One region of the Microbacterium pollutisoli genome, then DNA from elsewhere that is predicted to be linked to it. Evidence: predicted binding sites of a transcription regulator. Region 1 holds the regulator's gene; the other holds the start of a gene.
What was found. Region 1 encodes HspR, which represses chaperone genes until heat shock. Its sites were predicted from a motif close to AAGTTGAGTCNNNNNGACTCAACTT; they were not measured.

Region 1 (4,266 bases):
CGGCCGCATAGTTCGCCTGGCCGCGGTTGCCCAGTGCCGACGTCGACGACAGGTTGACGATCCGGCCCCAGCCGGCCTCGACCATGTGCGCCTGCACGGCCTTGGTCATGAGGAACGCCCCGCGCAGGTGCACGGTCAGCACCGCGTCCCAGTCGTCTTCGGTCATCTTGAACAGCAGGTTGTCGCGGATGATCCCGGCGTTGTTGACCAGCACGGTCGGCGCCCCCAGCTCGGCGACGATCGTCTCGACGGCAGCGGCGACGGCGGCGCTGTCGGCGACGTTCGCACCCACGGCGAGCGCACGACCGCCGGCGGCTTCGATCGCGGCGACGGTGTCGGCGCAGGCGGCTGCGTCGAGGTCGAGCACGGCGACGGCGAACCCGTCGGCGGCGAGACGCTGTGCGGTGGCGGCGCCGATGCCGCGGGCGGCTCCGGTGACGATGGCGGTGCGGGTCATGCGATTCCCTTTCGGTGGTGGATGCCGGTGGCCCGGCGGGTCAGAAGGTGATGAGCTGGCGCAGCTCGCCGCCGGCGGCGAGCCGGTCCATGGCGGTGTCGATCTCGTCCAGCCGGATGCGGCTGGAGACGAGCTTCTCGAGCGGCAGCCGTCCCGACCGCCACAGCTCGACGTAGTGCGGGATGTCCCGGCTCGGCACCGCCGAGCCGAGGTAGCTGCCGATGACGGTGCGCGCCTCGGCGGTCAGCTGCAGCGGCGAGATCTCGCTGCGGGCATCGGGGGCGGGCAGGCCCACCGTGACGGTCGTGCCACCGGGCGCGGTCAGCGCGATCGCGGTCTCGAACGCCCGCGGGTGCCCCGCGGCCTCGACGACGGCGGGGGCCCGGATGCCGGCATCCACCGCCGCGTCCGGTGTCAGCGCGTCGCTCGCCCCGAGCGTCCGGGCGAGGTCCAGCTTGGCGGGCACGGCGTCGACGCCGACCACGTCGAGCCCGAGGGCGACGGCCACCAGCAGCGCGGCCATGCCGACACCGCCCAGGCCCACCACGATCAGGCGTGAACCGGATGCGGGGCGCGCCGCGTTGAGCACGGCGCCCCCGCCGGTGAGCACGGCGCAGCCGAGCAGAGCGGCGATCTCGGCCGGCACATCGGCCGGCACCGGCACGATCGAAGTGCGGTGCACGACGGCGTGGCTGGCGAACGCGCTGGCTCCGAGGTGGTGGTGCACGTCGGTGCCGTCGCGGTGCAGCCGGATGCCACCGCCGACGAGCGTCCCGGCGTTGTTCGCCGCGGTGCCGACTTCGCAGGGCAGTCGGCCGTCGGTGCGGCATCCCGCGCACTGCCCGCAGCGCGGCAGGAAGGTCAGGACCACCCGGTCGCCGACGGACAGGTCGTCCACACCGGCACCGAACTGCTCGACGATGCCGGCGGCTTCGTGGCCGAGGAGCATGGGCGTGGGCCGGCGCCGGTTCCCGTCGACCACGCTGAGGTCGGAGTGGCACACGCCGGCGGCTTCGATGCGCACGAGCACCTCGCCAGCGCCGGGCGGATCGAGCTCGAGGGGTCCGACGGTGAACGGGCGCGTCTGCGCGAACGGCCTGCGCGCACCCGACAGCTCCAGCACTGCCCCGGTGATCTCCATGTCGACCTCCTCGTCGTCGAATCCGACGCTACCCCTCGCCCAGGATACCGACTGCGCGGTATGGGGTGGACGACAGGATGCCACGGGGACGACAGGATGCCACGGGATCGCCCGCCGCGCCGCCGCACCTCAGTCGTCGTGCGCGCGCGGACGCCAGAGTACGACCTCGGTCGCGCGGCGGACGCGGGTGCCGTGGCGCAGCGTCACGACGTTGCCGGACGGCCCGGCGGCGAACACGCGCACGCCGCGCCGGTTCTCCACCTCTTCGCGCAGGCGCTGCTCGAGCTCGCTCACCTCCTTCCGCAAGGCGCGCACGTGGTCCTCCAGGTCGAGGATGCGCGCGATGGCGGGCAGGCTCATGCCGTCGGCCGACAGCTGGGCGACCTCACGCAGCTGCTCGACGTGGCGCAGCGAATAGCGGCGCGAGCCACCCTGCGTGCGCGCCGGGACGACGAGCCCCAGCCGGTCGTACTGCCGGAGTGTCTGCGGGTGCATGCCGGCCAGTTCCGCGGCGACGGCGATCGTGAAGATCGGCGCCTCCTCATCGACGGGTCGATCGACCATGGCACTCCTCCTCTGTCATCCTCGTGCCCGTGCCGGGCGCCGCGTCTCGCCGCGCCGGGTCACTCCCGAGCGCGGCTCATCAGCTCCGCCCGCGGGTTCTCCTTGGGCTCGAGCTCGCGGAACCGCTCGAGCGCCTCCCGAGCGCGGTCGTCCAGGTGCGTGGGCACGACCACCTGCACCTCGGCGAGCAGGTCGCCGGTGCCCTTGGCAGTCTGTACGCCGCGCCCCTTGACCCGCAGCACGCGCCCGGAGGGGGTGCCCGGGGCGACGCGCAGCTTGACCGGGTCGCCGCCGAGGGTCGGGACCTCGATGGTCGCCCCCAGCGCCGCCTCGGTGAAGGTCACCGGCACGGTCAGCCGCAGGTTCAGCCCGTCGCGGGTGAACACCGGGTGCGGACGCACGGTCACGGTCACCACGATGTCGCCGGGCTCCCCGCCGTCGGGCGAGGGCCGCCCGCGGCCGCGCAGCCGGATCTTCTGCCCGTCGGCGACACCGGCGGGGATCTTCACCTTGAACGGCTTGCCGTCCTCACCGGCCAGCGAGATGGTCTCGCCGCGCACCGCCGTCAGGAAGTCGAGCGTCGTGCGCGCGCTCACGTCGGCGCCGCGCTGCGGCCCGCCGAAGCCCCGGAACCCGCCCGAGGGCTGCCCGAACCGGCCCGAGCCGAACCGCCCGCCGCCCTGCTGTCCGAACATGGCGAACAGGTCATCGAAGTCGGCCTGCTGCGCACCACCGCGACCGAAGCGGCTGAACACGTCCTCGAATCCGCCGCCGGAGCCGGGCGCCTGGAAGCGGGCACCCGACCCCATGGCGCGGATCTGGTCGTACTCCTCGCGCTCCTTCTTGTCGCTCAGCACGGCGTACGCCTCGCTGATCTCCTTGAACTTCGCCTCGGCGGCGGGGTCGCCCTGCGTCGAGTCGGGGTGGTACTTGCGCGCGAGCTTGCGATAGGCCTTCTTCAGATCGGCGTCGGTGACGTCCTTGGACACCCCGAGGATCTTGTAGAAGTCCTTGTCGAACCAGTCCTGACTGGCCATGCGCTCTCCTCGACTACTCCGCCGGGACGGCCACGACGACCTTCGCGGGGCGAAGCTCGGTCGTGCCGATGCGGTAGCCGACCTCGACGACCTCGAGGATGGTCGGCGTCTCGGTACCGGGCGTGGGCGCCTGGAAGATGGCCTCATGCTGGCGCGGGTCGAACTCCTCGCCGGCCTCGCCGTAGCGCTCGACGCCCAGGCGCGAGACGACCGCGCGCAGCTTCTCGGCGATCACGGTCAGCGCGGCGCCTTCGATGAGGTCGCCGTGCTTCTCGGCACGGTCGAGGTCGTCGAGCACCGGCAGCAGCTTGGCGGCCACCGATCCGGTGGCGCGCTCGTTCTCCAGCTGACGCTGCTCCTCCGTCCGACGGCGGTAGTTGGCGTACTCGGCCTGGACCCGCTTGAGGTCCAGGACCAGGTCGTGCTCCTCGGCGGGCGCGTCGGCGACGGCGGCCTCGTCGGTCTGGGCCGCCGCGAGGATCTCCTCGATCGTGAGCGCGTCGGCCTCGGCGTCGGCGTCAGCCGGAGCGTCGGCCGCCGCGGGGGCGTCCTCCTGCGACTCGGGGTCGGAGACCTGCGCCTCCGACCCCTCCTCGCCGAGGACCTCGTCGCCGTCGTCGGGCTGTTCGAAGTCCTTGTTCGTCATATGTCCTACTTCGTCTCGTCTTCGTCGTCCACAACCTCGGCGTCGACGACGTCTTCCTCAGCGGATGTCGCGCCCTCGGCGTCCGGGCCGCTCTGCGCACCGGCATCCTGAGCCTGGTCGGCCTGCGACGAGGCGTAGATCGCCTCACCCAGCTTGCCCTGGCTCTGGCTGAGCTTGTCGAACGCATCCTTGACCGCGTCGTCGTTGTCGCCGGCCAGCGCGGTCTTCAGCGCGTCGACGTCGCCCTGCACTTCGGTCTTGACGTCCTCGGGCAGCTTGTCGGCGTTGTCGGCGATGAGCTTCTCGACGGAGTACGCGAGGGTCTCGGCCTGGTTGCGGACCTCGGCGGCCTCACGGCGCTTCTTGTCCTCGGCGGCGTGCTCCTCCGCCTCCTTGACCATGCGGTCGATGTCCTCCTTGG
Region 2 (4,266 bases), on a different contig from region 1:
ACCGGCCGCGTCGATGCGGACGTGCGCGGGTGGGGCCGCATCGCCGTGCGTGGTGGCGTGCACGGTGATCTCGAGGTCGCCGGTGTCGAGGTGCGGCACCAGGTCGAGGTGCGAGACGTGCGTCGCCGGGACGATCTCGAGCCACACCGTCTGCCAGATGCCCGACTGCGGGGTGTACCAGATGCCGCCGCGCGAGCCGGACTGCTTGCCGCGGGCGAGCCACGCGGCATCCGTCACATCTCGTACGGCGACGACGAGCTCGTGGGTACCGGCGGCGTCGGCCGGGTCGTCGGCGTCGGCCGGGTCGTGGGCTCCAGCCGAGCCGGCCGGCTCGTCGACACGCCCGGCCAGCGCCCCCGTGATGTCGAAGGTGAAAGGCAGGTAGCCGCCGGTGTGGCCGCCGACCTCGATGCCGTCGACGGCGACGCGACAGCTCTGGTCGACGGCGCCGAAGTGCAGCAGCACCCGCTCGCCGGGCCCCAACGCGCGCGGCAGGGTGAAGGTGCGGCGGTACCACAGCAGCTGGTCGTGGTGCAGAGCGCGGCCGACCCCCGACAGGGGCATCTCGGGCGAGAACGGCACGATGATCTCCCCCGACCAGCGGCGCGGCGGCCGGGTCGGATCGTCGACCGCCAAAGGGTCGTATTCCGCGTACGGCGTGAAGGTGCAGTCCCACCGGCCGTTGAGGTTCAGCCAGTCGCCGCGCACGAGCTGCGGGCGCGGGTATTCGGGCAGCGGCGCCTCGGGGTCGAGCTGTTCGCCCCACGGCGTGAGCATCGCAGCGGTCATGCGTCGACCACCGCCGATGCGTCGGCGGCGACGGGTGCGCGGCGTGCCAGCAGAACCGGGATCGCCACGAGCAGCGCGATCGCGGCGGCGGCGAGGAACATCCACGGCGTGGGCACCTGCTTGATCACGCCGAGGTCTTCATAGGTCTCGTTGGCGCCGATGATCACGAACGCGCCGATGAACGGCCCGACGAGCATGGGAACCAGGACGATGAAGATCATCCGCAGCCCTTGCACCATGCCGACGCGGTCGACCGGCGTCTGGTCGCGGACGTTGGCCGACAGGGAGGCGGTGGAGAGCATGAACCCGCCCATCATGACCGTGCCGAACGCGATGACGGTGAGCATGTCGCGGGCGAAGAACATGCCGATCAGCCCGGCGATCATGATGCCGACCGTCGGCAGCACGGCGCGCATCTTGCCGACGCGGTCGATGACGCGGCCGCCCACGACGCTGATGATCGCGGCCAGGGTCAGCACGCTGGCGAGGATGATCGCGTACCCGTCGATGCGCAGATACCGCTGGATGTAGATGATCAGGTACGGGATGAACACCTGCGAGCTGGTGCCGATGATCGCCCAGGCGACCAGGAGGACGTAGAGACGGGGGTTGGCCCGCACGGTGCTGGGGCGCAGGCCGTGGATGAGGGCGGCGAGGTAGCCGTCGGTGTTCTTCTCGATCGACGGCGCGTCGCGCACGAGGAACCAGGCGATCACGCCGACGACGGCGGTGACGCCCCCGACGATGCCGAAGAACAGCTTCCACTCGCCGGCCTGGGTGAGCCCGTCGAGGGCGCCGAACACCACCAGCATCGACATGAGCGGAAGGACGGCGAGCGTCGCGTCCACCCGGCCGCGGTTCGACGGATGGGTCACGTCGGTCACCCAGGCGTTGAAGGCGGCGTCATTGGCTCCCGACCCGAACAGCGACATGACGCAGTCGAGCACCACGATCGCGACGACCGCGGTGCCGACGACCTGCGCGGCCAAGACCCCCGACTCGGGCTGGACGAAACCGAAGGTTGCGGTGGTGGCACCCCACAGGATGTAGCCGACCGCGATGAACGGGCGGCGGGTGCGCACCTTGTCGGACCACGCACCGACGACCATCGTGGCCAGGGTCGCCGCGATCGCGGAGGCGGCGACGAGGACGGCGATCACGGTGGGGTCGGTGGTGATCGTGTCGTAGACGAACACGTTGAGGTACATGTTCTCGACGGTCCACGCGAGTTGGCCGACGAAGCCGACCAGGACGACCACGAACCAGGTGCGGGCACCGACCGGCACGCGCCGGGCGGGGTCCGGTGCAGCGGGTGCACCTGTGCCGGTGGTGGGGGCGCTGTGCAGGTTCGGGCCGTCGGGGTGGTCGGCGGGCACAGCGGTGCGGTCGGTCATCGGCAACCTTGCTTCTGTCCGGGGGTGTTCGGGTCGCCTAGATCCTATGCCCTGGCGTCCCACCGCGCGGGCCTGTTTCCCGCGGAGCATGCGATGGGTGGGTGGATGCCGGAAAACGCGTACCGCCCCGGTCCGGAATCGGACACGGGGCGGTAGGTGGATGCCGGGGCCGGCCCGCCTCCGCCTGCTCGAGGCGGGTGCGGACCGGCGTCCCGCGATCACTGGTCGATCGGCTGCGGCTCTTCGCTGGATTCGTGCGCCTGGATCATCGGCGCGTCGGCGCCGGCGACCACCTGCACCTTGCGCGGCTTGGCCTTCTCGCTGACCGGGATGGTCACCGTCAGCACACCGTTGTTGTAGGTGGCCGCGATGTTCTCGGTGTCGATGCCCTGGCCGAGGTTCAGCTGGCGCAGGAAGCTGGCCGCCTCGCGCTCACGGGTGATCCACTTGACGTCGTCGCCCGAGTGCAGGGTGCGCTCGGCGCGGATGGTCAGCAGCTGACCGTCCACGTCGATGTCGACCGAGCCCGGGTCGATTCCCGGCAGGTCGGCGCTCAGCACATAGTGGTCACCGTCGCGATACAGGTCCATCGGCATGCGGCGCGGGCCGCGGCGCGTGTCGAAGAGGGTAGACGCGAGACGGTCGAGGTCACGGAACGGGTCATACGTGGCCATTTTTCTCTCCTTGTCTGGTGTTCTGCATGAGGTTCAAAGTTGAGTCGATGCGACTCAAGTACCTTCAGATTAGCACTCTCGATGCGAGAGTGCTAGTCGTTCGCGTACGGCGAACGCACCTCCTCCCCAAGACGCGCGTCATCGCGCTTGTCCACAACTTCCCCGCCCGGGCGACCTGCGGGTTCCGGCACCGCCACCGTGGACTCATGCCCCGACAGCCACTGCCCCTGCCACGAGATCTCTCGACCGCGTTCACCTCCGCCGAGGCCCGCGCCCACGGGGTGTCTGCCGACCGGCTCCGCGCGCGCGACCTGCACCGCCCGTTCCGCGGCGTGCGCGTCCGGCACGATGTCGGCCGTGAGCGACCGGTGACGCCGCTGACGCCGCTGGCACCCGTGACGACGCTGACGCCACTGGCCCGCGACCTTGCGGCGCGAGCGGCGATCCTGGCGCGGATCCGTGCACACGATCTCGTCGCTCCCGCGCACGCGTTCTATATCGGGACCAGCGCACTGGCCGTGTATGGGCTGCCGTTCATCGACCCGGAAGCGGCGGCCGCCGGCGACCTCGAGGTGGGCGTGTTCGCTCCGCGCCGAGCGCTGCGGCGCCCCGGCATCCACTCGGTTCAGATCACGCCGGGGCTCGCCCAGGTCCGCGTGCACGACGGACATCGCGTGGCCGCGCCGGCATCGCTGTGGGCGCTGCTCGGGCGCATTCACTCCGTCCGTCAACTCGTCGCCATCGGCGATGCGATGATCCGCATCCCGCGCAACGATCGCGGACGGCCAGAGCCCGCCCGGCAACTTGCGACCGTCGAACAACTGCAGGAAGCGGTCGGATCGGGGCGGCGTCGCGGCGGGCCGCGGCTCAGGGCGGCCCTGCCGCTGCTGCGCACCGGAAGCATGTCGGTTCTCGAATCCGACTTCCGCTTCGACGTGATGCTCAGCGACCTGCCCGAGCCTGCCCTCGACGTCGAGATGCGCGATGCGCGGGGCACCCTGCTGGGCATCAGCGACGCGGTGTACTCGCAGTTCGGTGTCGCCATCGAAGTGGAGGGCGACCACCATCGCACTTCGCGCACCCAGTGGGATCGCGATATCGCGAAGTACGCTGCCTATGCCGCCCACGGCTACGAGGTCGTGCGACTCACCGCCCGCGACATCCGCGGCGGCCGCGCCGTGGCCATCGTGCGGAACGTGCTGCTGCGCCGGGGGTGGCGCCCGCCCGTGTGACGCCGGGGGTGCTTGTTGCGCGCGCTCGAGCTCCCGCACCTGGAAGTTGGCGCATGTGTGGGGTATCCCCACGGCGGTCTCAAGTGGTCAGTGCAACACGCGCTATGTGTGAGTTCAGTGTTTCAGATGGGGTGTGGAAGCCGAGGACGGCGCGGGGGCGGATGTTGAGGAGACGCT

Region 2: a site for HspR is predicted at 2,894-2,918, ahead of ACQ143_RS14690 (Hsp20/alpha crystallin family protein). Genes of this name have one in related genera too.

The regions. Positions count from the first base shown of each region.
Region 1 covers NZ_JBNYWT010000002.1:382,716-386,981, forward strand. The annotation lists gene ACQ143_RS06655 (SDR family oxidoreductase) at 1-457, opposite strand, end outside; gene ACQ143_RS06660 (alcohol dehydrogenase catalytic domain-containing protein) at 498-1,598, opposite strand; gene ACQ143_RS06665 (heat shock protein transcriptional repressor HspR) at 1,728-2,162, opposite strand; gene ACQ143_RS06670 (DnaJ C-terminal domain-containing protein) at 2,222-3,199, opposite strand; gene ACQ143_RS06675 (nucleotide exchange factor GrpE) at 3,213-3,845, opposite strand; gene dnaK (molecular chaperone DnaK) at 3,851-4,266, opposite strand, start outside.
Region 2 covers NZ_JBNYWT010000010.1:2,407-6,672, forward strand. The annotation lists gene ACQ143_RS14680 (glycoside hydrolase family 2 protein) at 1-789, opposite strand, end outside; gene ACQ143_RS14685 (MFS transporter) at 786-2,183, opposite strand; gene ACQ143_RS14690 (Hsp20/alpha crystallin family protein) at 2,402-2,857, opposite strand; gene ACQ143_RS14695 (hypothetical protein) at 3,064-4,089, shown strand.